Regions from separate parts of the Streptomyces sp. NPDC032940 genome, predicted to be linked through region 2. Evidence: riboswitches for the same ligand, from Rfam matches in the RefSeq annotation. Region 2 holds a riboswitch; the other holds the start of a gene.
What was found. Region 2 has a riboswitch for glycine ahead of gcvT (glycine cleavage system aminomethyltransferase GcvT). Riboswitches for the same ligand answer to the same signal wherever they lie in the genome.
Positions count from the first base shown of each region.

Region 1: linked by a shared signal. The riboswitch ahead of gcvP (aminomethyl-transferring glycine dehydrogenase) and the one ahead of gcvT (glycine cleavage system aminomethyltransferase GcvT) in region 2 are both predicted to bind glycine.

Region 1 is NZ_JBEZVJ010000010.1:191,198-205,657, reverse strand. It holds gene AB0E77_RS16105 (DUF881 domain-containing protein) at 1-649, shown strand, start outside; gene AB0E77_RS16100 (FHA domain-containing protein) at 1,134-1,670, shown strand; gene AB0E77_RS16095 (MerR family transcriptional regulator) at 1,712-2,449, shown strand; gene AB0E77_RS16090 (bifunctional nuclease family protein) at 2,533-3,006, shown strand; gene AB0E77_RS16085 (MerR family transcriptional regulator) at 3,202-3,885, shown strand; gene AB0E77_RS16080 (DNA polymerase IV) at 3,951-5,465, shown strand; gene AB0E77_RS16075 (PRC-barrel domain-containing protein) at 5,525-5,902, opposite strand; glycine riboswitch at 6,060-6,167, shown strand; gene gcvP (aminomethyl-transferring glycine dehydrogenase) at 6,342-9,227, shown strand; gene AB0E77_RS16065 (TOBE domain-containing protein) at 9,308-9,727, opposite strand; gene AB0E77_RS16060 (ABC transporter ATP-binding protein) at 9,754-10,833, opposite strand; gene AB0E77_RS16055 (ABC transporter permease) at 10,830-11,603, opposite strand; gene AB0E77_RS16050 (helix-turn-helix transcriptional regulator) at 11,883-12,278, opposite strand; gene AB0E77_RS16045 (extracellular solute-binding protein) at 12,572-13,864, shown strand; gene AB0E77_RS16040 (sugar ABC transporter permease) at 13,871-14,460, shown strand, end outside.
Region 2 is NZ_JBEZVJ010000023.1:34,386-48,845, forward strand. It holds gene AB0E77_RS24645 (hypothetical protein) at 1-194, opposite strand, end outside; partial or broken gene AB0E77_RS24650 (FCD domain-containing protein) at 296-732, shown strand; partial or broken gene AB0E77_RS24655 (NAD(P)-binding domain-containing protein) at 818-1,492, shown strand; gene AB0E77_RS24660 (GH25 family lysozyme) at 1,502-2,059, opposite strand; gene AB0E77_RS24665 (MFS transporter) at 2,189-3,595, opposite strand; gene AB0E77_RS24670 (L-serine ammonia-lyase) at 3,902-5,269, opposite strand; gene glyA (serine hydroxymethyltransferase) at 5,360-6,622, opposite strand; gene gcvH (glycine cleavage system protein GcvH) at 6,637-7,014, opposite strand; gene gcvT (glycine cleavage system aminomethyltransferase GcvT) at 7,129-8,247, opposite strand; glycine riboswitch at 8,408-8,501, opposite strand; gene AB0E77_RS24690 (AAA family ATPase) at 8,681-9,343, shown strand; gene AB0E77_RS24695 (enhanced serine sensitivity protein SseB) at 9,451-10,254, shown strand; gene AB0E77_RS24700 (enhanced serine sensitivity protein SseB C-terminal domain-containing protein) at 10,478-11,275, shown strand; gene AB0E77_RS24705 (ABC transporter permease) at 11,631-12,629, shown strand; gene AB0E77_RS24710 (ABC transporter substrate-binding protein) at 12,668-14,440, shown strand.

The sequences.
Region 1 (14,460 bases), on a different contig from region 2:
GCTGCTGTTCGGCCTGGGTTTCGGCCTCGCCGTCCAGGTCGCGTCGAACAGCGACAGCGACAGCGCGCTGCGCGGCGCCCGGCAGGAGGATCTCGTCCGCATCCTCGATGAACTGGACGACCGTACTCAGCGTCTTGAAGACGAGAAGCAGGGCCTCGAGAAGCAGCGCGACGAGCTGGAGAACAGCTCCGACCAGGCCGAGGAGGCCCGCAAGCAGACGCTGGAGAAGGAGCGGCAACTCGGCATCCTGGCGGGCACGGTGGCCGCGCAGGGACCGGGCATCACGATGACGATCGAGGACACGAAGGGGACGGTCGAGGCGGACATGCTGCTCGACGCGATCCAGGAGCTGCGCGCGGCGGGGGCGGAGGCGATTCAGGTCAACGGAGTCCGGGTCGTCGCGGGCACCTATCTCTCCGACGCCGACAAGAGCGTGAGCGTCGACGGGAACAAGATCAACGCGCCCTATCGTTTCCAGGTCATCGGCAAGCCGCAGGACCTCGAACCGGCGCTCAACATCCCTGGGGGCGTGGTGCAGACTCTGGAGAAGGAACAGGCCACCGTTACTGTTGAGCGGTCGAGCAAGATCGTCGTCGACGCCTTGCGAGCGGCGAAGCGGCCTGACTACGCTCGGTCGTCCTCCCGGTGAACCGGCGGTGCATGGGGGGCGTCCGGCGAGGGCATGAGGTTGCGGGGGGTCGGCGCACCGATTGGGTGGTGCGTGGTGGAAACTGTCCGGTGGAGACGGACGTTGTAAAGGTGTCCGGGTCGGCCAGTAGGTTCAGTCAGGGTTCGTCCTGCCCCACGGGCGGGTCTGTTTCGGTCAAGGGGAATCGCCCGTGAAGTTGTTTGCGAAGTTGTTCGGCAAGAGCGCGCGAGAGGGCAGCGACAACGCGACCGCTCGCCATCGCGCCCAGCCCGACGCAGAGGGCCAGCGCCCGATGTTCCGGGACCAGGTGGCTGGTCCGGGCGGTGACATTTCCGGTGGCCAGGGCGCGCCGTCTGTTGACCCTGCGCAGTCCGGCGGCATAGGTTTCGGCCAACCCTCAGCCTCAGGTGCAGGTGGAGGGTTCAACCCCGGCCCGTACGCGTCGAACGCCCCGGCGGGGCAGCCGCGGCAGGAGGATCCGTCCATGTCGGCCCTGGTGTGTACGAGGTGCGGCAACCGCAACGCGGAGAACAGCCGCTTCTGCTCCAACTGCGGTGCCCCCCTGCGTCCCGGGGCGGTCCCGGAGCGTGCCTCCGAGACGACCTCGACGATCTCCATCTCCGGCCTGGAGGCGTACGACGCCGAGATGACCGGCCAGACGGCGGTGCCCGCGCTCTCCCCGGAGGCGCAGGCGGCCGTGGATGCGCTGCCGCTGGGCTCGGCGCTGCTGGTCGTGCGCCGTGGCCCGAACTCCGGCAGCCGCTTCCTGCTGGACGGTGAGCTGACCACGGCCGGACGTCACCCGCAGAGCGACATCTTCCTGGACGACGTGACGGTCTCGCGCCGGCACGTGGAGTTCCGCCGCAGCCCGGACGGCTCGTTCACGGTGGCCGACGTCGGCAGCCTGAACGGCACGTACGTCAACCGCGAGCGGATCGACCAGGTCGCACTGTCGAACGGCGACGAGGTGCAGATCGGCAAGTACCGGCTGGTCTTCTACGCGAGCCAGCGGGGCTACTGACCGTCCCCGGACTCGTTCCGGGGGAGTCCCAGGGAAGGTCCATGCTTCGAACACCGAGCGGCGGTGCCGTGCCCGGCACCGCCGCCGCGGACAGTCGGCTGATGAGCATCGGCTCGGTGCTGAACACGCTGCGCGACGAGTTCCCCGACATCACCATCTCCAAGATCCGCTTCCTGGAGTCGGAGGGCCTGGTCGAGCCACGGCGTACCCCGGCGGGGTACCGCAAGTTCAGTACGGACGACGTCGAGCGTCTCGGTCACGTGCTGCGCATGCAGAGGGACCACTATCTGCCGCTGAAGGTGATCCGGGAGCATCTGGACGCCATGGAGCGCGGTGAGGCGGTGCGTCTGCCGACCGTGGGCCGGCAGCGCGACGGGCAGGCCGTGCCGGAGGCCGACGAGGGACCCACGGCGGCCCGGATCGGCCGGGACGAGCTGCTCGCCGCCGCCGGCATCGGCGAGCAGGAGCTCACGGAGTGGGAGTCGTACGGGCTCGTCACTCCCCTGGCCGACGGGGTCTACGACGCCGAGGCGGTCACCGTCGCCTCGCTCGTGGTCGAGCTGGGGCGGTTCGGGATCGAGCCGCGGCATCTGCGGCTGATGAAGGCCGCCGCCGACCGGGAGGCCGGGCTGGTGGACCAGGTGGTCGCTCCGCTCAGGCGCCACCGCAACCCGCAGACCAGAGCGCACGCCGAAGCCCGCACCAAGGAGCTGGCCGCACTGGCGGTGAAGCTTCACGCGGCACTGGTGCAGACCGCCCTCGGGGTGCGGCTGCCCTGAAAGGGCCCGGCCGGGAACCCGTATCGCCCACCCGTTCCCGGCCCGACTACCCAAACGTCCCGGGCACGGCCTAGGGTTGCTGTGTGAACGAGCTCGATGTCGTAGGTGTCCGGGTCGAGATGCCCTCCAACCAACCGATCGTGCTGCTGCGCGAAGTGGGAGGCGACCGCTACCTCCCCATCTGGATCGGGCCGGGGGAGGCGACGGCGATCGCCTTCGCCCAGCAGGGCATGGCTCCCGCGCGGCCGCTGACCCACGACCTGTTCAAGGACGTGCTGGAGGCCGTCGGCCAGGAGCTCACGGAAGTACGCATCACGGACCTGCGTGAAGGGGTCTTCTACGCCGAGCTGGTCTTCGCCAGCGGCGTCGAGGTGAGCGCCCGGCCGTCCGACGCCATAGCGCTCGCGTTGCGCACCGGAACGCCGATCTACGGCAGCGACACGGTGCTCGACGACGCGGGCATCGCCATTCCCGACGAGCAGGAGGACGAGGTGGAGAAGTTCCGCGAGTTCCTCGACCAGATCTCGCCCGAGGACTTCGGCACCAGCAACCAGTAGTCACATCCACGGGCCGGGACGGGAGGCGCCGTCGCACGGTCCCGTCCGAGCGCATTCGGCTAGCCTTTCCCCGCGACGGGGCACGCGAAACCACTCTTAGGGTGATTATCACTCGGCGTGCCGAGTGTGGCGATCGTTGACGCACCGTTGGTGACTGCCTACCGTCGAGGAGGCAGGTCAAGGACGGAGGTCGGCGTGAGAATGAGCGGCGACGGTACGGCCGGGGGTGGCCCCGGACGCGGCCTCGGGGTGGGCGGCTCGCACCCTTCCCCGGGCTCTCGGTTCCGCTCGAGCGGGGGCTACCCCCAGCACGGCAGCGCGGCCGATCATGCTCCGCAGCGGCCGGCGGCCGTGCCGAGCAGCGGAGGGGCGACGTCCATGGCGTCCGAGCAGATCGGCTACCGCGGGCCGACGGCCTGCGCCGCCGCCGGCATCACCTACCGGCAGCTCGACTACTGGGCCCGTACGGGTCTGGTCGAGCCCAGTGTGCGGCCCGCCCACGGGTCCGGCACCCAGCGCCTCTACAGCTTCCGCGACGTCGTCGTGCTGAAGATCGTCAAGCGGTTCCTCGACACCGGGGTGTCGCTGCAGAACATCCGCACCGCCGTCCAGCACCTCAGGGAACGCGGCTTTCGCGACCTGGAGCGCATGACGCTGATGAGCGACGGCGCCACGGTCTACGAGTGCACCTCGCCCGACGAGGTCCACGCCCTGCTCCAGGGCGGCCAGGGCATCTTCGGCATCGCCGTCGGCGTGGTGTGGCGGGACGTCGAGAGCGCGCTGTCCCAACTGCACGGGGAGCGGATCGACACGGGGGAGACCCTGGTCGGACCCAACCCCGCGGACGAACTGGCGCGGCGCCGCAACCGGGCGGTCTGAGACACCGACCGGACCCACGGGGCACGGGCGGCGCATTGTCAGTGGCGTAGGGCAGCATCGGAGATGTGAGAACCGCGCCCACGATCCTGCATCTCGACATGGATGCCTTCTTCGCCTCGGTGGAGCAGGCGTCCAAGCCGAGCCTGCGCGGGAAGGCCGTCGTCGTGGGCGGCCTCGGACCGCGGGGCGTGGTCGCCACGGCCTCCTACGAGGCGCGGGTCTTCGGTGTCCACTCGGCCATGCCCATGGGCCAGGCCCGCCGGCTCGCGCCCAACGCCGCCTATCTCGTCCCGCGCTTCGAGCTGTACCGGTCGATCAGCGAGCAGGTGATGCGGCTGCTGCGGGCCCTGTCGCCGCTGGTGGAGCCGCTGAGCCTGGACGAGGCGTTCGTGGACCTGGAGGCCGGCGGGGCGGCCTGGGACGCGGACTCGGCGCGGCTGGCGGGAGCGAAGCTGCGCGCGGACATCCGGGCCGTCACCGGCCTCACGGGTTCGGTGGGGCTCGCCGCGTCCAAGATGCTCGCCAAGATCGCCTCGGAGGAGGCCAAGCCGGACGGGATGGTGCTCATCGAGCCCGGGACCGAGCGGGCCATGCTCGGCCCGAAGTCCGTCCGGATCCTCCCCGGAGTGGGACCGGCGACGGGCGACCATCTGCGCAGGGCCGGGATCACCACGGTCGAGGAGCTCGCCGAGGCGGGCGAGGACGAGCTGGTGCGGCTGCTCGGCAAGGCGCACGGACACGCCCTGTACGCGATGGCGCTGGCACGCGACGAGCGTTCCGTGGTGGCCGAGCGGGAGACCAAGTCGGTGTCGGTCGAGGACACCTACGACGTGGACATCCACGACCGGGTGCGGGTGGGCGTGGAAGTGGCGCGGCTGGCCGACCGGTGCGTGCGGCGGCTGCGGGGGTCGGGGCTGTCCGGCCGGACCATCGTGCTCAAGGTGCGGCGGTACGACTTCTCCACGCTGACCCGCTCGGAGACCCTGCGGGGACCCACGGACGACCCGGCGGTGGTGCGGGAGGCGGCGGCCCGGCTGCTCGACTCGGTGGACACCACGGGCGGTGTGCGGCTGCTCGGGGTCGGCGTCAGCGGGCTCGCCGACTACACGCAGGAGGACCTTTTCGCGCAGGCCGCCGGGGAACCGGCCGAGGAGCACGCGGAGGAGCCGGCGGGCGAGGAGCCCGCCGAGGAGTACCGGCCCGGTCCGGTCGGGCGCCGCTGGCCCTCCGGGCACGACGTGCGGCACGCGGAGCTGGGGCACGGGTGGGTGCAGGGCAGCGGCCTGGGGCGGGTCACGGTGCGCTTCGAGACGCCGTACTCCGGGCCGGGCCGGGTGCGGACCTTTCCGGTGGACGACCCGCAGCTGACGCCGGCCGATCCGCTGCCGCTGGTCGAGGCGCCACGAAGACCCGGGGAGGGCGGGGCGCCGGCGGCCTCCGCCGGGGCGGGGGTCGCGGAACCGCCGGCGGGTGCCGAGGGCGTCCCCCCGGCCTCCGCCGTCCCTTCGGCTGCCGGGGTCGCCGAGCAGGAGCAGGAGCAGGAGCAGGAGCCGGGGAGTGCGGGTGCGGCGACGCCCTGACCCGCGGCCGTCAGGGACGGCGGGTCTCGTGTACGAGGTGCCCTGAGCCGGCGTTCGCCTCAGCTCTCCTCGTTGCCCGTGCCCGCCAGCTTGCCGAAGTCGTGGTCGGGAAGCGGTGGAGCGGCGGCCACATCGAGACCGTAGTGGTGGTAGAGCTGGAGCTCCTGTTCCGGCGAGAGGTGACGGCCGACGCCGAAGTCGGGGGCCTCCTTGATCAGGGACCGGTCGAAGGGGACGCGCAGGGTGCCGTCGACCAGCTCGCTGGGCTCCAGGGGCACGAAGGCGTCCCTGCTGAACAGGCCGGTGCGTATGGCGGCCCACTCGGGGACGCCGGTGGCATCGTCGAGGTAGACCTCGTCCACGGTGCCGATCCTCGTGCCGTTACGGTCGAACGCCTTGCGGCCTATCAGATTGCGCGGATCGATGTCGGTACGCACGGGCCCTCCACTTGGTCGCACTCCGGTCGCAAACCAGCCGGCGAATCATCCGTCAGTACTACAAAAAGGCACATCGGGGAGAGCGGCCACTCGAAGGTGCGCTCAGTCACTCGAAGACCTGTGCGCCCGCCTCGCTGGTAGGCTGGCAAACGGCTGCTGACCCCGTGCGGGAGAGTCCTCCAGACGTCATCGCAGACATCATCGGAGGCGCCGAAGGAGCAAATCCTCCCCGGAATCTCTCAGGCACACGTACCGCACGGACGAGGTCACTCTGGAAAGCAGAGCGGGTGCCGACGGCCCCTGCTCTCACCGACGGTGAAAGCCGGCAGCTCTCGGGCGGCCCGGTGAAGCTCTCAGGTCGAGATGACAGAGGGGGAGGCCGTCCGGGCACCCGCGCCGTGGTGCCCCTCGAAGGTCGTCAGACCAGGAGGCCTCCGCAATGACCGCCCATCGCATTCCGCTCTCCGAGCTCGAACAGGCAGCACCCTTCGAGCAGCGCCACATCGGCCCCGACCGCGAGGCCCAGGCCAAGATGCTCGCGCAGGTCGGCTACGGCTCGCTCGACGAACTGACGGCCGCCGCGGTACCGGATGTGATCAAGAACGCCGACGCCCTGGACCTGCCGGGCGCCCGCTCCGAGGCCGAGGTACTGGCCGAGCTGCGCTCGCTGGCCGACCGCAACCAGGTCCTCGACTCCATGATCGGCCTGGGCTACTACGGCACCTTCACCCCGCCGGTCATCCTGCGCAACGTCATGGAGAACCCGGCCTGGTACACCGCGTACACGCCGTATCAGCCGGAGATCTCCCAGGGCCGTCTGGAGGCCCTGCTGAACTTCCAGACCATGGTCGCCGACCTCACCGGCCTGCCGACCTCCGGCGCCTCGCTGCTCGACGAGGGCACCGCCGCCGCCGAGGCGATGGCCCTGTCCCGGCGCATGGGCAAGAACAAGAAGGGCCTCTTCCTGGTCGACGCGGACGCGCTGCCGCAGACCATCGCCGTGATCCAGACCCGCGCCGAGCCGACCGGCGTCGAGGTCGTCGTCGCCGATCTGAGCGACGGCATCCCGGCCGAGGTCGCCGAGCGGGAGATCAACGGCGTACTGATCCAGTACCCGGGCGCCTCCGGTGCCGTCCGCGACATCAAGCCGGTCATCGACCGGGCGCACGAGCTCGGCGCGCTCGTCACCGTCGCCGCCGACCTGCTCGCCCTCACGCTGCTCGCCTCGCCCGGCGCGCTCGGCGCGGACATCGCCATCGGCACCACCCAGCGCTTCGGCGTGCCGATGGGCTTCGGCGGGCCGCACGCCGGCTACATGGCCGTGCACGAGAAGTTCGCGCGCAGCCTGCCCGGCCGCCTCGTGGGCGTCTCCGTGGACGCCGACGGCAACAAGGCCTACCGCCTCGCCCTGCAGACCCGCGAGCAGCACATCCGCCGCGAGAAGGCGACCAGCAACATCTGCACCGCGCAGGTGCTGCTCGCCGTCATGGCCGGTATGTACGCCGTGTACCACGGGCCGGACGGGCTGCGGGCCATCGCCCGGCGCACCCACCGGTACGCCTCCGTCACCGCCGCGGGCCTCGCGGCCGGCGGCGTCGAGATCGTCCACGGCGCCTACTTCGACACGGTCACCGCACGGGTGCCGGGCCGGGCCGGCGAGATCGTGCACGCCGCCCGCGGCAACGGCATCAACCTGCGTCTCGTCGACGCCGACCACGTGTCGTTCGCCTGCGACGAGACCACCACGCGGGCCCAGGTCAGCGGCGTGTGGAACGCGTTCGGCGTCGCGGGCGACATCGAGGCCCTGGACGCGAGCGCCGAGGAGACGCTGCCCGAGGCGCTGCTGCGCACCGACGACTTCCTGACCCACCCGGTCTTCCACCAGCACCGCTCCGAGACCGCGATGCTGCGCTACCTGCGCCGCCTCGCCGACCGCGACTACGCGCTGGACCGCGGCATGATCCCGCTGGGCTCCTGCACCATGAAGCTCAACGCGACCACCGAGATGGAGCCGGTCACCTGGCCCGAGTTCGGCGCGCTGCACCCCTTCGCGCCCGCCGAGCAGGCGCAGGGCTACCTCACCCTCATCCGTGAGCTGGAGGAGCGGCTCGCCGAGGTCACCGGGTACGACAAGGTCTCGCTCCAGCCGAACGCCGGCTCGCAGGGCGAGTTCGCCGGTCTGCTCGCCGTCCGCGGCTACCACCGTGCCAACGGCGACGACCAGCGCACCGTCTGCCTCATCCCGTCCTCCGCGCACGGCACCAACGCGGCGAGCGCCGTCATGGCCGGCATGAAGGTCGTCGTCGTCAAGACCGCCGAGGACGGCGAGGTCGACGTCGAGGACCTGCGCGCCAAGATCGAGAAGCACCGCGACGAGCTGGCCGTGCTGATGATCACGTACCCCTCGACGCACGGCGTCTTCGAGGAGCACGTCGCCGACATCTGTGCCCAGGTGCACGACGCGGGCGGCCAGGTCTACGTGGACGGTGCGAACCTCAACGCCCTGGTCGGCCTCGCCAAGCCGGGCCACTTCGGCGGCGACGTCTCCCACCTGAACCTGCACAAGACCTTCTGCATCCCGCACGGCGGCGGCGGGCCCGGCGTGGGCCCGGTGGCCGTGCGGTCGCACCTCGCGCCGTACCTGCCTAACCACCCGCTGCAGCCCGCGGCCGGTCCGAAGACCGGTGTCGGCCCGATCTCGGCGGCGCCGTGGGGCTCGGCCGGCATCCTGCCGATCTCCTGGTCGTACGTCCGCCTCATGGGCGGCGAGGGCCTCAAGCGCGCCACCCAGGTGGCCGTGCTGTCCGCCAACTACATCGCCAAGCGCCTGGAGCCGCACTTCCCGGTGCTGTACACCGGCCCGGCCGGGCTGGTCGCGCACGAGTGCATCGTCGACCTGCGTCCGCTGACCAAGGCGACCGGTGTGAGCGTGGACGACGTCGCCAAGCGGCTGATCGACTACGGCTTCCACGCGCCGACGATGTCCTTCCCGGTGGCCGGCACGCTGATGATCGAGCCGACCGAGTCCGAGGACCTGACCGAGCTGGACCGGTTCTGCGACGCGATGATCGCCATCCGCGCGGAGATCGAGAAGGTCGGCTCCGGCGACTGGTCCGCGCAGGACAACCCGCTGAGCGGCGCCCCGCACACCGCCGGTGCGCTGGGCGGCGAGTGGGACCACGCGTACACGCGCGAGGAGGCCGTGTTCCCGGCCGGGGTGTCGGTGGCCGACAAGTACTGGCCGCCGGTGCGCCGCATCGACCAGGCCTTCGGTGACCGGAACCTCGTGTGCTCCTGCCCGCCGCTGGACGCCTACGAGGACTGAGCGGGTCACGAGGACCGGGCAGGCCCGAGTGGAGGCCCCGCCCCCTTTCCGACAAGAGGGGGGCGGGGCCTTCGCCCTCGCTATGCGGTGGCGAGCGAGACCTCGGTCGCCTTGATCAGGGCGACCACGTCGGACCCCACGAAGAGGCCCAGCTCCTCGGCCGCCTCCTTCGTGATCACGGCGGTGAGTTCGGCGTCCTTCATGGTGACGTGCACGAGGGCCATCGCCTCGCCGGGCACGAGCCGGGTGACCGTGCCGGGCAGCCGGTTGCGGATCGACAGGCCGTCGGTCAAGCCGGTGGCGAGGGAGACCTCCGTCGACTTCACCAGGGCGCGGACGGCCGCCCCGGTGCCCAGACCGAGGTCGTCGGCGGCCTCCCGGGTGATGGCCGCGGTGACCTCCTGGCCCCCGGCCAGGCGGACCTTGACCGTCGCCATGGCCTCGCCCGGGGTGACGCCGGTGACGGTGCCGGGGAGCTGGTTGCGGATGCTCAGGCTCATGCAGGCACCGTAGCCCGGCGACGCCGTCACGCCGGGTATGCGTGGGTCTGCGTCGCCTTGACCGTCGCCCAGACCGGTGCGCCCGGATGCAGGCCCAGCTCGGCCGCGGCCACCGTCGTGAGGTCGGCGGCGAGGGCCAGTTCGCCGGTCAGGTCGACGCGGATCTGGTCGCCGTGGGTCTCCAGGCCCGCGACCTCGCACCGCCACAGGTTGCGTGCGCTGGAGCCGGCCGGGCGCTCCCCGTACAGGGTCACGGCGCTCGGCGGGAACGCCACGAAGACCGGTCCGGAGAGGTCCTCCGTGGTCGTGACGGCCGGGCCGGCGCCGAGCCGGACGGTATGGCCCTCGGCCCGCCCCCGGTAGAGGTTCAGGCCGACCAGCTGCGCGATGTAGTCGGTGCGGGGCCGGCGGGCGATGTCGGCGGGGCTGCCCTCCTGGACGACCGTGCCGTGCTCGACGACCACCAGCCGGTCGGCCAGCACCATGGCGTCCAGCGGGTCATGGGTGACCAGGACCGCGACGGCCTCGAAGCCGGCCAGATGACGGCGGAGCTGGGCGCGCACCTCGAGCCGGGTGCGGGCGTCCAGCGCGGCGAGCGGCTCGTCGAGGAGCAGCAGCCGGGGATCGGTCGCCAGGGCGCGGGCGAGGGCGACGCGCTGCGCCTGGCCGCCGGAGAGACGGCGGGGCTTGGCGCCGGCGTGGCCGGCCAGGCCCATGCGGTCCAGCCACCCGGCGGCCAGGGCTCTGGCCTCGGCCTTGGTCGCGCCCCGGCAGCGCGGGCCGAAGGCCACGTTGTCGAGGGCGGTCAGGTGCGGGAAGAGCAGGTAGTCCTGGAAGACGACGCCCACCGGCCGGGACTCGGGCGGCGTACGGTCCAGCGCGATGCCGTCGAGACGCAGATGACCGCCGGTGGGCGGCAGCAGGCCGGCGAGCGCGCGCAGCGCGGTGGTCTTGCCGGCGCCGTTGGGGCCCAGCAGGGCGAGGACCTCGCCGGGCGCGGCGGTCAGTGACACGTCCAGGCGGAAGTCGCCGCGGTCCACGACGAGCCGTGCGTCGAGGCCGCCTCCGGGCACGGTGCGGGTGGCGGTGGGCTCGGGTGACTTCATGCCGTCCTCATCCATCGGTCACGCAGTCCGGCCAGTACGGCGATGGAGACGGCCAGCAGCACCAGGCTGAGGGCGATCGCCGCCGCCGGATCGGTCTGCAGCGCGAGATAGACCGCGAGCGGCATGGTCTGGGTCCGGCCGGGGAAGTTGCCCGCGAACGTGATGGTCGCCCCGAACTCGCCCAGCGCCCGCGCCCACGCCAGGACGGAGCCCGCCGCGATGCCCGGTGCTATCAGCGGCAGCGTGACCCGGCGGAAGGCGGTGAAGCGGGAGGCGCCCAGCGTCGTGGCGGCCTCCTCGTACCGGGGGTCGGCGGCCCGCAGGGTGCCCTCCACGCTGATGACCAGGAAGGGCATCGCCACGAACGTCTCCGCGAGGACGACGCCCGTCGTGGTGAACGGCAGCGTGATCCCGAACCACGCGTCGAGCCACTGCCCGATCACCCCGTTGCGGCCGAACGCCAGCAGCAGGGCCACGCCGCCCACCACCGGGGGCAGCACCAGCGGCAGCGTCACCAGCGCCCGCACCAGGCCGCGGCCGGGGAAGTCCGTGCGCGCCAGCAGCCAGGCCAGCGGGACGCCGATCAGCAGGCTCAGCAGGGTGGCCGAGGTGGCGCACACCAGCGACAGCCGCAGCGCCTGCCAGACCTCGGCGCTGGTCAGCTGATCGGGCAGGCTCCGCCAGGGCGCCCGCACCAGCAGGGCGACCAGCGGGAGCAGCAGGAACGCCAGGCCGACGAGGGCGGGCACGAGAAGGGGGACCGGCACGATACGCGCGGACCTGCGGGAGCGCTCGCGGCGCTGCCCGCCCGCCGCGGTGTCCGCCCCGGACCCCGGGGACTTGGTCGTCACGGGCCGCTCCCTCGGTCACGGTCGGGAGCCGGACGGGCCCGGCCGCCGGGCGCGCGTCGGGGCTCCCCGAATGCGCCGATCATACTTCCGCACCTGCGAGGCGTGAGTCTCCTGTCTCATCGCATGAGCGGGCCCCTGTGATCACAGGGCTTGCATGTGCGTTCGTACGGGGGCCGGGGCGTCCCGCCCGGGGTGGGGTCACGCCTTGTCGATATGCACATTCGTCGACTTCACGCGGGCGGTCGCCTCCATCCCGACCTCCAGGCCGAGTTCCTCGACCGCCTCGCGGGTGAGCAGGGAGACCAGCCGGTGCGGGCCGGCCTGGATCTCGACCTGGGCGGCGATGTCGCCGAGCTTGATCGCGGTCACGATGCCCGGGAAGGCGTTGCGGGCCGAGGTGTAAGCGGTGTCGTCGTCGGCGCCGGCCGACCGGGCCAGGTCGACCGAGAACGCGGCCAGGTCGCGGCCGTCGACGAGCCGCCGTCCGCCCTCGTCGCGGTGGGTGGTGATCCGGCCCGCGTCGGCCCAGCGGCGGGCGGTGTCGGGGCTGACGCCGAGCAGCCGCGCCGCCTGGCCGATCGTGTAGGACTGCATGCCGGTCACGATAGGCGGCGGCGGATGACCGGTGCGTGCAGGGGGCTCGCGGGGAGCCGCGTCGGACCGGACGGGGCGCGTCCCTGGGTCCGGCGAACGTTCGCAGCGACAGTCGAATGTTTCGGCCATTTCCCCTGCTTCGGATGATCTCAGCGGTGTCCGCAGCGGGACCTGGCGCAGATTCCTTCGGTACAAGGGCTTGCCACCGTTTATGGGCTGTCTCTAGGGTGCGGCATCAACGCAGCTTTCTGGATTCTGTCCGAAACTTTCGGAAAACACTCGAGGAGCGCAAGATGGGCGACCCGGCACTGTCCCGCCGCGGCTTCATGGCGGCCTCCGCCGCGGCCGGTCTGGGAATGACGGCACTGAGCGGCTGTGGCGGCGACTCCGAGGAAGGGTCCTCGGGAACGACCACGATCGAGTGGTGGAACATTTCCACCACCCAGCCGACGAAGGACGTCTGGGCGGCGCTCGCGAAGCAGTTCGAGGCGCAGAACCCCCAGGTGAAGGTGAAGATCGTCCAGCTGGAGAACGACGCCTACAAGTCCAAGATGACGGCGCTCACCGCCTCCGGGAAGCTCCCCGACATCTTCCACACCTGGGGCGGCGGCGTCCTCGAGCAACAGGTCGAGGCCGGTCTCGTCGAGGACCTCACGGACCGGACGAAGGAGTGGAGCGACGGCCTGCTGCCGGTCGCCAAGGAGCCGTACCTCATCGACGACAAGATGTACGGCATCCCGTTCGACATCGGCATGGTCGGCTTCTGGTACAACAAGGCGCACTTCAAGGCGGCGGGCATCGCCGCGCCGCCGACCACCTGGAGCGGCTTCCTCGACGCCGTGCGCGCGCTGAAGGCCGCGAAGATCACGCCCCTCGCCCTGGCGGGCAAGGAGAAGTGGCCCGGGATGTACTACTGGGCGTACCTGGCGATGCGCACCGCCGGTGCCGATGCCCTGGAGAAGGCCAACGACGACAAGGACTTCACCGGGGACGAGTTCGTCCAGGCCGGGCAGCACCTGCAGGAGCTGGTGGACCTCCAGCCGTTCCAGAAGGGCTTCCTCGGCGCCGCCTACTCCACCCCCAGCGGCCAGGCCGCGGCCGTCGGCAACGGCAAGGCCGCGATGGAACTGATGGGCCAGTGGGCCCCGGTGGTGGAGGCCGACGCGGGCAAGGGCCTCGGGAAGGACCTCGGCTTCTTCCCGTTCCCGGCCGTCGAGGGCGGCAAGGGCACGATCACCGAGGTGTTCGGCGGCGGCGGCGCACACGCGCTGCGCCGGGACGCCCCGCAGGCCGCCGTGGACTTCCTGAAGTTCTTCGCCTCGGCCGCCACCGACCGCGAACTGGTCAAGAAGACCGGCGTCCTGCCGGTGGTCCCCGCCGCCGAGGACGCCCTGGCCGACCCCAATCTGCAGGCCGTGCAGAAGCAGCTCAAGGAAACCACCGGCTTCCAGCTCTACCTCGACCAGGCCTACGCGCCCGCCCTCGGCCAGGAGATCAACGACAGCGTCGCCGCGCTCGTCGCCGGCTCCAAGTCGCCGCAGCAGGTCGCCGAGTCGATCACGAAGACCGCGAAGGAAGAGCAGTAGGCCCCGATGACCTCCACGTTTCTGCCGGACAAGCGGACCGGCCCCGACGCCGACCGCCCGCCCCCGCCCGCCGGCGCGGCCCGGGGCCGGGCCCGGCGCCGTACGTACCACTGGCTCACCGCGGTGGGCTTCCAGGTGCCCGCGCTGGTGCTGTTCATCGTCCTGGTGCTGCTGCCCATCCTGTTCGCGCTGTACGCCGCCTTCTTCCGCTGGGGCGGCTTCGGGATGCCCTCGGAGTACATCGGCACCGAGAACTTCACCCGCGCCTTCGACGACCCCGTATTCCTCGGCGACCTGTGGCGCTGCCTGTTCCTGGTCGTGCTCTCCCTCGTGGTGCAGCTTCCGTTCGCGCTCGCCATGGCGGTGCTGCTGAACCAGAGGATGCGCGGCCGGGCCGTGTACCGGATGCTCTTCTTCGCGCCGTACGTGCTCTCCGAGGCCATCACCGGCGTGCTGTTCGCGATGATCTTCGCCCCCGGCGACGGCCTCGCCGACCGCATCCTGGGCGGCATCGGCCTGGAAGGGCTCGGCGGGGAGTGGTTCGCCGATCCGTCGATGGTCATGGCGACCCTCTTCCTGGTGATGACCTGGAAGTA
Region 2 (14,460 bases):
CCCTCCCGCCCGCTGTCGTCCGTCGCCTCCTGGACGACGCGGGCGAAGCCCGGCCGCATCCGCGGCGGCAGGTCGTGCCCCGCGTGCGCGCGCAGCGGGTACGCGACCCCGCCCTTGCCCGACTGCGAGTTGACGCGGATCACCGCCTCGTAGGAACGCCCCACATCCACCGGGTCGATCGGCAGGTACGGCACCGCCCGGGGCGCCCGCGCCGCCGGCACTCCCGCCTCGGCCGCCGTCCGGGCGTGGTGGGCCAGGCCCTTGCCGATGGCGTCCTGATGGGTGCCGGAGAACGGTGACCGGCGTCTACGAGGTCCGCATGGCGGTCGAGGTCCACGCGGCCCACCTGGCGGCGACCCGGCGCACGGACGACGACGTCGCGGCGCTGCGGGCCGCGCTGGAGGAACGCCGGGCCGCCTCGCACGGGACGAGGCCGCCTTCGTCGACGCCGGCATCGCCCTCCACCGGGCCGTGGTCGCCGCCGCCGGCAACCCGCTGCTCGTCGGCCTGTTCGCCGAGTTCGCCCCCACGCTGTGCGACGCCCTGCTCGACATGCTCGACCTGGTCCCCGTGCGCGACCGCGACCCCAACACGGGCGACGGCACCCACGCGGCCCTGGTCGACGCCGTCGCCGCGGGCGACGCGCCGGGGGCGACGGCGGTGCTGCGCCGGGAACTGGAGGAGACGCTCGCGCTGCTGCGGACGGGTGAAGGCCGGGCGGCGCCGGAATAGGGCCGGCCCGCCCGGGAGTTGGAGCTGATCACCGGCGCGCCCGACGCGCGCAGGACCCGCAGGACACGACCTCCGGAAGGCCAGGCGAGCCAGGACCATGAAGATCGGCATCATCGGCGCGGGCAACATCGGCGGCAACCTCACCAGGCGGCTCACCGCCCTCGGGCACGACGTCTCCGTCGCCAACTCCCGCGGCCCGCACACCCTCGCCGCGCTGGCCGAGGAGACCGGGGCCACCCCCGTCCCGGTCGAGGAGGCGGCCCGCGGCGCCGCGATCGTGATCGTGACGATCCCCCTCAAGGCGATCCCCGACCTGCCCTCCGGGGTGCTGGACGGGGCCGCCGACGACGTCGCGGTGATCGACACCGGCAACTACTACCCGCGGCAGCGCGACGGCCGGATCGCCGGCATCGAGGACGAGGGCTCCACCGAGAGCCGCTGGACCGAACGGCACCTCGGCCACCCGGTGATCAAGGCCTTCAACGGCACCTACGCCCTGGACATCCTGGACCGCCCGCGCCCGGCCGGCGACCCCGACCGCATGGCCCTCCCGGTGGCCGGCGACGACGAGGCGGCCAAGGCGAAGGTCCGCGCCCTGATCGACGAGCTCGGCTTCGACACCGTGGACGCCGGCGGCATCGACGACTCCTGGCGCCAGCAGCCCGACACCCCGGTGTACGGCCTGCGCGCGGGCGTCGCCGACGTCACCCGGGCGCTGGCGGAGGCGTCCCCGGAACGGCCCGCGGACTTCCGGGGCTGACGGCGCGGCTCAGGCGCTCCGTGCCCACTGCTGCAGCGTGGCCTTGCTCGCGAAGTCGGCGACGTTCGTGTCGACCGGGTCGTCGGTGTACTGGTGGAAGCGCCACTTGGCCTTGATGCGGGGCTTGCCCGCCGTCACGTAGTCGGCGATCCACAGGCCATCACCCGCATACGACGTCGTGTCCACGGTCAGCCAGTAATTTCTGTTCGTGTAGAGGATCACCCTGTTGTCCGGCCGCAGTTCCTTCAGCTTCCGGATGAACCAGTCCTTCTCGGAGTTGCTGGCATGGGTGCCCTCGCCGGTCGTCTCCCAGTCGACGGCGAGGATGTCGCCCTTCCTCTCCGGGGCCTTGGACAGGAAGTACTCGGCCTGGGCGGTGAGGTTCCCGGGCCACAGGAAGTGGTAGAAGCCGACGACGAGACCGGCGTCGCGGGCCCGGTCCGTCTGGGCCGCGAGTTTCGGACTCACGTACGACCGGCCCTCCGTCGCCTTGACGAAGACGAAGGACAGGCCTTTCGTGTCGTAGCTGGATGACTGGTACGCGCTCACGTCGATGCCGCGCAGCATGAGGACTCCCTCGGATGCCGTTGGGGCTGAAGTGCCTTGGGGGCGGAGGTTGTTGTTATGCCCGGGATCGGCGACCGTACGCCGGGCGCGAGGGCGCTCGGCGTACGGAGGCGGCGTGCGCCGGTCGGTTCAGGAGGCGGAGGAGACGACCGGTGCGGGCGTGACGTCGCCGGCGGCCTCGCCCTCGTCCAGGGAGACGTCCTTGGTCTCCTTGCCCAGCAGCAGCGCGATCAGCGTCAGCACGGCCATCGAGGACAGGTAGACGCCGACCAGCCACGGCGAGCCGTCACCGGCCTCCCACAGCGCCACCGCGATGAACGGCGCGACGGCCGCCCCGAGGATCGAACTGACGTTGTACGAGATGCCGGAACCGGTGTAGCGCACGCTCGTCGGGAACAGCTCGGGCAGCAGCGCGCCCATCGGGCCGAAGGTCATGCCCATCAGCGTGAAGCCGAGCACGAGCCACAGCACCACGCCGAGCGTGCCCAGGCCGATCAGCGGCACCCAGACGAGGCCGAAGACCACGATCGCGGCGGTGATCCAGATCAGGGTGGTGCGCCGTCCGTACTTGTCGGCGAGCGGACCGGAGACCAGCGTGAACGCGGCGAAGAACAGCACGCCGAAGATCATCATCAGGACGAAGGCGGTGTAGCTGTACCCCAGTCCGGGCACGGCGGCGTCCTTCGCGGTGCGTCCGTAGCTCAGCGAGAACGTGGTCATCAGGTAGAAGAGCACGTACGTCGCCAGCATGATGAAGGTGCCGAGGATCAGCTGCTTCCAGTGGCCCTGGACCACGGTGGCCAGCGGCAGCTTGCGCACCTTCCCGGCCTCGCGCGTCTTGGCGAACACCGCCGACTCGACCAGCCGCGACCGCACCCACAGCCCGATCGCCACCATCACGGCGGAGAAGAGGAACGGGATGCGCCAGCCCCAGCTCGTGAAGGCGTCGGAGGGCTGGGTGGGGTCCGCACCGGCCGCGGACGGCAGCAGTGCCCCGATGATCAGGAACAGGCCGTTGCCGATGATGAAGCCGAGCGGGGCACCGAGCTGCGGGAAGGTGCCGTACAGGGCGCGCTTGCCCTTGGGCGCGTTCTCGGTCGCGACCAGCGCGGCACCGCTCCACTCGCCGCCGAGCGCGAAGCCCTGCGCGAGCCGCATCAGCACGAGCAGCGCGGTGGCGACCCAGCCGGCCTGCGCATAGGTGGGCAGAGCGCCGATGAGGAACGTCGCGATGCCCATGGTCAGCAGCGACACCACGAGCGTCTTCTTGCGGCCGAGCCGGTCGCCGAGGTGCCCGAAGAAGACGGCGCCGATCGGGCGGGCGACCATCGCGGCACCGAAGACGGCGAAGGACGACAGCAGCGCCGTGGTCGGGTCGCTGTTCGGGAAGAAGAGCGCCGGGAAGACCAGTACGGCGGCGGTCGCGTAGATGTAGAAGTCGTAGAACTCGATCGTCGTGCCGATGAGGCTGGCGATGAGGACACGGGACCGCGGATTGACGGGTGCCTCGGCTGAACCGGCGGCGGATGCGGGCATGGCTCGGTCTTTCACGCGTGGAACATGTGTGTGCCCTGCAACGATCTCAGGCGTCTTGCCTGACGGAAAGCCGATGCCACGATGTGAGACGGGCCCAGTCGGCGTGGCCCTCCGGTCTCCTGTCCCGCGGGGGTGCCGTGGACTCGGCATGTGACAAAGACGGAGTAGGGCTTGGGAGACCCAGGCCTCTTTGCCGGCCGTCGGCAGCGCCACCAGCAGAGGGGCGGCGGGAACCCCTCCGTCCGCCCGCGGTGACCGGCCGCCCCCCGGTCTTCTCGCCTCCGGGGCGGACGGCCCGGGAGGGGTTCAGCACTCGATGATGTTGACCGCCAGCCCGCCCCGGGCCGTCTCCTTGTACTTGACCGACATGTCCGCGCCCGTCTCCTTCATGGTCTTGATGACCTTGTCGAGGGAGACCTTGTGGGAGCCGTCGCCGCGCATCGCCATGCGGGCCGCCGTGACCGCCTTCACCGCGGCCATGCCGTTGCGCTCGATGCAGGGGATCTGGACGAGGCCGCCGACGGGGTCGCAGGTGAGGCCGAGGTTGTGCTCCATGCCGATCTCGGCGGCGTTCTCCACCTGCTCCGGGGAGCCGCCGAGGACCTCGGCGAGGGCGCCCGCCGCCATCGAGCAGGCGGAGCCGACCTCGCCCTGGCAGCCGACCTCGGCGCCGGAGATGGAGGCGTTCTCCTTGAAGAGCATGCCGATCGCGCCCGCGGCGAGGAGGAAGCGGACCACACCGTCCTCGTCGGCGCCGGGGACGAAGTTCATGTAGTAGTGCAGGACCGCAGGGATGATGCCGGCCGCGCCGTTGGTCGGGGCGGTGACGACCCGGCCGCCGGCCGCGTTCTCCTCGTTCACGGCCATCGCGTAGAGGGTGATCCACTCCATCGCCAGGGCCTGCGGGTCGCCCTCGGAGCGCAGCTTGCGCGCGGTGTTCGCGGCGCGGCGGCGGACCTTCAGGCCGCCCGGCAGGATGCCCTCGCGGGACATGCCGCGGGCCACGCACGCCTGCATCACGCGCCAGATCTCCAGCAGCCCCTCGCGGATCTCTTCCTCGTCGCGCCAGGCCCGCTCGTTCTCCAGCATCAGCGCGGAGATCGACAGGCCGGTCTCCTCGGTCAGGCGCAGCAGCTCGTCGCCGGTGCGGAAGGGGTACTTCAGCACGGTGTCGTCGAGCACGATGCGGTCCGCGCCCACCGCGTCCTCGTCCACGACGAAGCCGCCGCCGACCGAGTAGTACGTCTTGGAGAGCACCTCCGAGCCCGCCGCGTCGTACGCCCACAGCGTCATGCCGTTGGCGTGGTACGGGAGGGCCTTGCGGCGGTGCAGGACCATGTCGTCGTCGTAGGAGAAGGGGATCTCGTGCTCGCCGAGGAGGCTGATCCGGCCGGCCGACCTGATCGTCTCGACGCGCTCGTCGGCCGTCTCCACGTCCACCGTGCGCGGCGACTCGCCCTCCAGCCCGAGCAGCACCGCCTTGGGCGTGCCGTGGCCGTGGCCGGTGGCGCCGAGCGAGCCGTACAGCTCGGCCCGGACCGAGGTCACGGAGCCCAGCAGTTCCTCGTTGCGCAGGCGCCGGGCGAACATGCGCGCCGCCCGCATCGGGCCGACCGTGTGCGAGCTCGACGGGCCGATGCCGATCGAGAACAGGTCGAAGACCGAGATGGCCACGGGAACTCCTCAGAACGGGGGTGGTGCGGAGAGGGTGGGGCGCCGTGCTCGCTCGTGGCCCGCGCGGCGCCCCTGGGTGGTGCTGTTCGGTTACTTGTCCAGACCCGGGTACAGGGGGTGCTTGTCCGCCAGAGCCCGCACCCGGGCCTTCAGCGCCTCGGCGTCGTAGGAGGGCTTCAGGGCTTCGGCGATCACGTCCGCGACCTCGGCGAAGTCCTCGGCGGTGAAGCCGCGCGTCGCCAGGGCCGGCGTACCGATGCGCAGACCGGAGGTCACCATCGGCGGGCGCGGGTCGTTCGGTACGGCATTGCGGTTGACCGTGATGCCGACCTCGTGGAGGCGGTCCTCGGCCTGCCGGCCGTCCAGCTCGGAATCGCGCAGGTCGACCAGGACCAGGTGGACGTCAGTGCCGCCGGTCAGGACGGAGACGCCCGCGGCCTTCGCGTCGTCCTTCACCAGACGCTCGGCCAGGATCCGGGCGCCTTCCAGCGTACGACGCTGGCGCTCCTTGAAGTCCTCGCTCGCGGCGACCTTGAAGGCGACGGCCTTGGCGGCCACCACGTGTTCCAGCGGGCCACCCTGCTGACCGGGGAAGACGGCGGAGTTGATCTTCTTGGCCAGCTCGGCCGTGGAGAGGATCACACCGCCGCGCGGGCCGCCCAGTGTCTTGTGGGTCGTGGTGGTGACCACATGGGCGTGCGGGACCGGGTTCGGGTGCAGGCCCGCCGCGACCAGACCGGCGAAGTGCGCCATGTCGACCATCAGGTACGCGCCGACCTCGTCCGCGATCCGGCGGAACGCGGCGAAGTCCAGCTGACGCGGGTAGGCCGACCAGCCGGCCACGATCAGCTTCGGCTTGTTCTCCTTGGCGAGGCGCTCCACCTCGGCCATGTCGACCTGGCCGTCGTCGCCGACGTGGTAGGCGACCACGTCGTAGAGCTTGCCGGAGAAGTTGATCTTCATGCCGTGGGTCAGGTGCCCGCCGTGGGCGAGGTTCAGACCCATGATCGTGTCGCCCGGCTTGAGCAGCGCGAACATCGCCGCCGCGTTGGCCTGGGCGCCCGAGTGCGGCTGCACGTTGGCGTGCTCGGCGCCGAAGAGGGCCTTGACCCGGTCGATGGCGATCTGCTCGACGACGTCGACGTGCTCGCAGCCGCCGTAGTAGCGGCGGCCGGGGTAGCCCTCGGCGTACTTGTTGGTGAGGACCGAGCCCTGCGCCTCCATGACCGCGACGGGCGCGAAGTTCTCGGAGGCGATCATCTCGAGGGTGGACTGCTGGCGGTGCAGCTCGGCGTCGACGGCGGCGGCGACGTCGGGGTCGAGCTCGTGCAGGGGGGTGTTCAGAAGCGACATGCGTCCGTGTCTCCTCAGGCGCCGGCGAACTCGGTGTACTCGTCGGCGGAGAGCAGGTCGCCCGGCTCCTCGCTGACGCGCACCTTGAACAGCCAGCCGCCCTCGAAGGGCGCGCTGTTCACGAGCGACGGGTCGTTGACGACGTCCTCGTTGACCTCGGTGACCTCGCCGGAGACGGGGGAGTACAGGTCGGAGACCGACTTGGTCGACTCCAGTTCGCCGCAGGTCTCGCCCGCGGACACGGCGTCGCCGACCTCGGGGAGCTGGACGAAGACCACGTCACCGAGCGCGTTGGCCGCGTGCTCCGTGATGCCGACCGTCGAGACGCCGTCCTCGGCGCCCGACAGCCACTCGTGCTCCTTGCTGTAGCGCAGCTGCTGGGGGTTGCTCATGGCCTGAATTCTCCTGTACGCGGGGGAGTGCTGGTGAAGGGGGACTGCGGAAGGTGCTGCTGGGAGGCGCCGGACGCACACGGGGACGCCCGAGGGGCCCCGCACGCCCAGTGTCTACTTCTGCCGCTTGTAGAAAGGCAGCGCCACGACCTCGTACGGCTCGAGGGTGCCTCGGATGTCCACGCCGACCCCGGCGGTGCCCGGCGCAGCGTGCGCCGCGTCGACGTACGCCATGGCGATCGGCTTGCCCAGCGTCGGGGAGGGGGCGCCGGAGGTGACCTCGCCGATCACCTCGCCGCCGGCGACGACCTGGTAACCGGCGCGCGGGACCCGACGGCCCTCGGCGACCAGGCCGACCAGGACGCGGGGCGGGTTCTGCCCGGCGCGGGCGGCGGCCTCGGTCAGCGCGGCCCGGCCCACGAAGTCGCCCTCCTTCTCGAACTTCACCACCCGGCCGAGACCGGCGTCGAAGGGCGTCAGCGCGGTCGTCAGCTCGTGCCCGTACAGCGGCATGCCCGCCTCCAGGCGGAGCGTGTCCCGGCAGGACAGGCCGCACGGGACCAGCCCGGCGCCCTCGCCCGCCTTGGTCAGCGCCTGCCACAGCTCCACGGCGTGCTCCGGCTTCACGAACAGCTCGAAGCCGTCCTCGCCGGTGTAGCCCGTGCGCGCGATGAGCGCCGGAACGCCGGCGACCGTGCCGGGCAGGCCGGCGTAGTACTTCAGGCCGTCCAGGTCGGCGTCGGTGAGCGAGGCGAGGATGCCGGGGGACTCCGGGCCCTGCACGGCCAGCAGCGCGTAGGCGTCGCGGTCGTCGCGGACCTCGGCGTCGAAGCCGGCGGCCCGCTCGGTGAGCGCGTCCAGCACCACCTGGGCGTTGGAGGCGTTGGCGACGACCATGTACTCGGTCTCGCCCAGGCGGTAGACGATCAGGTCGTCCAGGATGCCGCCGTCCTCGCGGCAGATCATGGTGTAGCGGGCCCGGCCCGGCTTCACGCTGCCGATGTTGCCGACCAGAGCGAAGTCCAGCAGGGCGGCTGCTCCCGGGCCGGTGACGGTGATCTCGCCCATGTGGGAGAGGTCGAAGAGCCCGGCCCGGGTGCGCACCGCGACGTGCTCGTCACGCTCGGAGCCGTAGCGCAGGGGCATGTCCCAGCCGGCGAAGTCGGTCATCGTCGCGCCCAGCGCGCGATGCGTGGCATCGAGCGCGGTACGGCGGAGTTCGGTACTGCTCATCGGTCGTTCGTCTCCCAGGACAGGACGGCACGGGCGAGGTCGGTCCTCCCCATCTGTCATCGGAACCTGAGAGGTTCGCCATGACCACCGCAGCACGGCGGTCAGGACTTGCACCTTGGGTGGGGCAGCCGTCGGACGGCGGCCCGCTTTTCAGATGTGCCTCGCCCGCGCGGTAACGGGGCCTGAGAGATTCAAGGGAGGGACTTGCTCCTTCGGCGCCCCGGCGCGGCCGGGGACTCTCCCGCGCGGATTCAAACGGCCGGTATGCAGTTGGCGCCGCCATCATTGCACGCCGGGCCTGTTCGTGGCAGACCGTGATCTGTAACCGGCTTGTGGCAGTAAGCGCACGAAAACGCGAGACCGCCGCATTACCTTCTCTTTACACTCGACGGGGACGGGAACTCGTGAACCGCCCCAGGGGAGGACGATCACGGTGAACAGGACCACGGCCTACGCAACGACCTCGGGCATCGCGCTGCCGAAGCGGCCCGCCCCGGCCGGGGAGGCGCGCGCCGCACTGGCACCCGTCGTCCGCGACCTGCGCGACCGCGACGGCCGCAGCCCGCACGCCCTGCTCTTCGGACCCCGCGACCTGGTGGTGATCACCGGCCTGCCCGGCAGCGGCAAGTCCACCCTGATGCGGCGCACCGTGCGCGGGCGGCGCGTCGACTCCCAGGACACCCGCGACCGCTGGGACCGCCGCATGCCGCGCCTGCTCCCGTACGCCCTGTACCGGCCCCTGGTCCGCCTCGCCCACTACGCCGGGCTGCGCCGCGCCCTGCGCTCCGGCGAGGGCGTCGTCGTGCACGACTGCGGCACCCAGGCCTGGGTGCGCGGCTGGCTGGCCCGCGAGGCCCGCCGCCGCGACGGCACCCTGCACCTGCTGCTCCTCGACGTCGGCGCCGACGACGCCCTGGCCGGCCAGCGCGAGCGCGGCCGGGGCGTCTCCCGGTACGCGTTCCTGCGGCACCGCGCGGCGACCGAGCGGCTGCTCGCCTCCGTCACCGAGGGCACCCTGCCGGCCGGCTGCGGTTCGGGGGTCGTCCTCGACCGGGCGGCGGCGGACGCACTGCACAGGATCGCGTTCACCGGCTGAGACGCGGGGGCCGGGTTCCCCGGCCGAGGTGACGGACCGTGGGCCGGTGGGGCCGAACGGGTTAGCCTTTCAGCCACAGCAGCGGTACCCAGGCAGGCGGTAGGCAGATGGACTTCCCAGCGGACTTCCCGGCGGACCTCTCCCCGGAGTTTCCGGCGCAGGCGCATCCTCATCCGCACGGTGGATGGCCCGGCAACGAGCTGGAGGAGGTGCTGTCGGCGTCCCTCGGCGTGCCCGGCGCCGGCGGCCGGATCGTGGAGGTGCTGGGCCGCAGCTTCGTCTGGGTCCCGCTGCCCAACGGCGGCGGCCCCCGCACCGGCCCCCTCGACCTGCCCACGCTGGAGATCGACGGCCAGGCCCATGTGCCGGTGTTCAGCTCCGAGGAGCAGCTCCGCCAGGTCACCGGCCCCCACATGGCGTACACCATCGCCCCCGCCGCCGAGTTCGCCCGCGGTCTGCCCCCGCAGGTCGGGATCGCCGTCAACCCCGACGGCGTGGTCGGCATCCCGCTGCCGCCGGCCGCCGTGGCCGAGCTGTGCCGGGCCGGGCGCACCCCGCTGGACGGGCCCGCGTCCGGCGGCCGGGTCCGCCTCTTCGAACCCGACTGGCAGGACGAGCCGGTGGACTTCCTGGCCGCGGCCTCCGCCGAGTTCGCCGCCACCGGGGTCGTCCGCACCGCCCGTCGCTGCCTCGCCGCGGTCGAGACCGGCGACCCGATGCTGTTCGTCGGCGTGGAACTGACCCACTGGGAGGGCGACGCCCGGGCCGTCCCCCTCGACGCCCTCGGCCGCGCGCTCGGCGCGGTCCCGGTCCAGTGGCCGGTCAACCTGGTCCTCCTGGAGGCGGCCCAGGACCCGGTCTGCGACTGGATGCGGGAGAAGGTCCGCCCCTTCTACGACCGGGACCTCTGAACGCCGGGCCGGGGAAGCGCCCCGAAAGGGGCGCGGGGCTGCGCCATGTGCGGCTCCGCCGCGCGGGCGCGGTCAACCACGACGAACCGGCGCCCGGCGACGGAGGACGAGCCCCGAGCTCCCGGCCGCCCCACCCGGCGGAGCCCGAGCGCCGAGCCACCGCGTCCGCCGGAGCCCTAAGCTGGTGCCCAACAGGGGACGATTCTCGAAGGGTCGGTAAAAGGTGAGCGCGAGCGGTACCGCCGCGACCGGGCAGGTCGAGCACATGCTGCGCCAGGTGATGCCCGGGCGCTACGACGCCTACGAGGCCCTGCTCCGCGCGCTCGCCACCCCCGCCACCGGCCAGGTCTGGATGCTGCTCTGGCACGGTCAGGCCGGCTCCCCGGACGCCCAGTACGGGAACATGGAGGTCGACGGCTTCGGCTACGCGCCGTGCGTCACCTCCGCCCAGGAACTCTCCGCCAGCGGCTGGAACCGGTCGTACGAGGTGGTCGACGGCCTCGAAGTGGCCCGCGCCCTCTATCCCGACCACTACGGTCTCTGGCTCAACCCGCACGCCCCCGGTGGCGGCGTCGGCATCCCCTGGCTCGACCTGCGCCGCATCGCCTCCGGTCTCGACCGCCAGCCCGCCGGACCCCTGCGCGTGTCCGAACCGGCCATCGAGATCCCGCAGTTCTACGCCCTGCTCGCGCAGAACGCCCACCGCACCCCGGCGGTCCGCGCGTTGCGCCGGGCCTGGGTGCAGCCGTCGCTCGGCGCGCCCTACCTCGCCATCGGCCTGGACGTGTACGACACGTCGCCGCCGGCCGTGGACGCGGTGCGCGCGATGATGCAGCAGTCCGTCGGCGCGGTGCCGGAGGGGCTGCCGGTGTCGACGGTGGCGATGACCGACGCGCACGACCCGGTCGCCATGTGGCTGCGTGCGAACGCCCGTCCGTTCTACGACCGCGAGGCCCACGCGGCGCCCGTCCGGGCGCCGGGCGCCGGGTACGGCTACCCTCCGGCCCGCGGGGGCGTCTGACGATGCGTCGGCTCGCGCGGACCGGTTCGGCGACGCTCCGTGGTCTTCACGTCACGAACACATTTCTTCGCGCGTAGACGTCGGCGGAAGGTCGCGAAGATCGGCGATTTCGCCGTTGTGTCCCAACTGTCCTTCGTCCGAAGGCCGTTACCCACTGTTCGGATAACGGAATCCCTAGCAGTGCATCACGGTTGCGCATACTTTCCCGGTCAGACCTGGCGGGTGATCGTGACGAAGCTGAAGACTCCCGAGACAGGCACGGATCGTTCGATCTCGTGATCGAGAGCAAGTCGACAAAGCCGTAATCCACGGCGGGTGTAGGCCGGTCACCACCGGCGAGAGGGGTCGGGTCACTGTGACCGCACCGATCGAGACCACCGGGGCGCAAGCCGAGGCACAGCCCGAGGCTGTCCTCGCCGGTGCCGATAAGGGGCAGATCGAGGGCCGTTCCCTGGGGCAGATCGCCTGGTCCCGTTTCAAGAAGGACAAGGTCGCCATGGCCGGCGGGGTCATCGTGATCCTGCTGATCCTCCTCGCGATCCTCTCCCGCCCCATCCAGGCGATCTTCGGCCTGGACCCCAACGCCCTCAACCAGGACCTGATCGACCCCAACACCTCGCTGCCCAAGGGCGACTTCGGCGGCATGAGCTGGGAGCACCCGCTCGGTGTGGAGCCGAAGTTCGGCCGCGACATCGCCACCCGCATCCTCGAGGGCTCCTGGGTCTCGCTGGTCGTCGCCTTCGGCGCCACGATCCTGTCCAACACCATCGGCACGATCCTCGGTGTCGTGGCCGGCTACTACGGCGGACGCGTCGACACGATCATCAGCCGGCTGATGGACACCTTCCTGGCCTTCCCCCTCCTGCTGTTCGCGATCGCCATCTCGGCGACCCTGCAGGGCGGCGCCTTCGGACTGGAGGGCCTGCCGCTGCACATCATGGTGCTGGTCTTCGTCATCGGCTTCTTCAACTGGCCCTATCTGGGCCGCATCGTGCGCGGCCAGACGCTGGCCCTGCGCGAGCGGGAGTTCGTCGACGCCTCCCGGGGGATGGGCGCCAAGGGCCCCTACATCCTCTTCCGGGAGCTGCTGCCGAACCTCGTGGGCCCGATCATCGTCTACTCGACGCTGCTGATCCCGACCAACATCATCTTCGAGGCGTCCCTGAGCTTCCTCGGCGTCGGCATCCAGCCCCCGCAGGCCTCGTGGGGCGGCATGATCAACCAGGCGGTCCCCTTCTACCAGGTCGACCCCCAGTTCATGATCGTTCCCGGTCTCGCCATCTTCGTGACCGTCCTGGCGTTCAACCTGCTCGGCGACGGTCTCCGTGACGCTCTCGACCCGCGCAGCCGCTGACCGGCGACTGCCCCGAGAGTCCCAAAGATTTGCCAACAATGGAGGGGAAGCAGACCATCATGCGAAGGTCAGCGCTGGCCGCGGTCGCGGCCATCGGCAGTGCGAGCTTGCTGCTTTCGGCTTGCAGCAAGGCCGATGACAGCTCGGACAACAACGGTAAGAAGTCGGCTGAGGCCAACGCAGCGACCAAGGGTGTCGTCAACGCCTCCACCCAGAAGGGTGGGACGGTCACGTACGAGTACGCGGACGTGCCGGACTCCTTCGACCCCGGCAACACGTACTACGCGTACATGTACAACCTCAGCCGGCTCTACGCCCGCCCGCTGATGACCTTCAAGCCCGGCGCGGGCGAGGAGGGCAACACGCTGGTCCCGGACCTCGCCGAGAGCAAGGGCGTGCCGAGCGACGGCGGCAAGACCTGGACGTACAAGCTGCGCGCGGGCCTGAAGTACCAGGACGGCACGCCGATCACGGCGAAGGACGTCAAGTACGCCGTCGAGCGCTCCAACTTCGCGCGTGACGTGCTCTCCCTCGGCCCGAACTACTTCCAGCAGTTCATGGAGGGCGGCGACAAGTACAAGGGTCCGTACAAGGACAAGAGCCCCGAGGGCCTGAAGTCCATCGAGACGCCGGACGACACCACGATCGTCTTCCACCTGAACCGGTCCTTCCAGGAGTTCGACTACCTGGTCGCGACGCCGCAGACGGCTCCGGTGCCCCAGGCCAAGGACAAGGGCGTCGACTACGTCAAGAACATCGTGTCCTCGGGCTCGTACAAGTTCGAGAGCTACGAGGAGGGCAAGCAGGCCGTCCTCGTCCGCAACGAGAACTGGGACCCGAAGACGGACCCGCTGCGCAAGCAGTACCCGGACAAGATCGTCGTCAAGCTCAAGGTCAACGCCGAGACGATCGACCAGGACGTGCAGTCCGGCACCGCGATCGACCTCGGCGGCACCGGCGTCCAGGCCGCCACGCAGGCGAAGGTCGTCAACAACGCCGACCTGAAGGCCAACACCGACAACACCTACGGTGGCCGTCTGGTCTACATGGCGATCAACTCCCAGGTCGCGCCGTTCGACAAGGTCGAGTGCCGCAAGGCCGTCCAGTACGCCATCGACAAGGTCTCGGTGCAGACCGCCCTCGGCGGCCCGATCCGCGGTGAGATCGCCACCACCGTCCTTCCGCCGGACATCACCGGCTACCAGAAGGCGGACACCTACGCCACGGACGGCAACAAGGGCGACGTCGCCAAGGCCAAGGAGCAGCTGAAGGCCTGCGGCACGACCAGCATCAACACCAACATCTCGGCGCGCAGCGACCGCCCGCAGGAGATCGACGCGGCCACCGCGATCATCGCCTCGCTGAAGAAGGTCGGCATCAACGCCAGCCTGAAGCAGTACCCGTCGGGCAAGTACTTCACCGACTACGCCGGTGTGCCGACCTTCGACAAGAAGGAGAACATCGGCCTGCACATGATGCAGTGGGGTGCCGACTGGCCCTCCGGCTACGGCTTCCTCCAGCAGATCCTGCACGGTGACGCGATCGGTGCCTCGGGCAACACCAACCTGTCGTACATCAACGACAAGCAGATGAACGAGATGCTCGAGAAGTCCATCGCCACCGAGAACGAGACCGAGCGCAACGCGCTGTACGGCCAGATCGACAAGCGCGCCATGGACCTGGCCACCCTCGTCCCGCTGACCTACTTCAAGGTCCTGCTGTACCGCCCGACCACCTACACCAACCTGGTGTCCACGGCGGCCTTCAGCGGTCAGTACGACTACCTCAACATCGGCACGACCAAGAAGTAGCCCCGGAAGGCAGGTGAAGG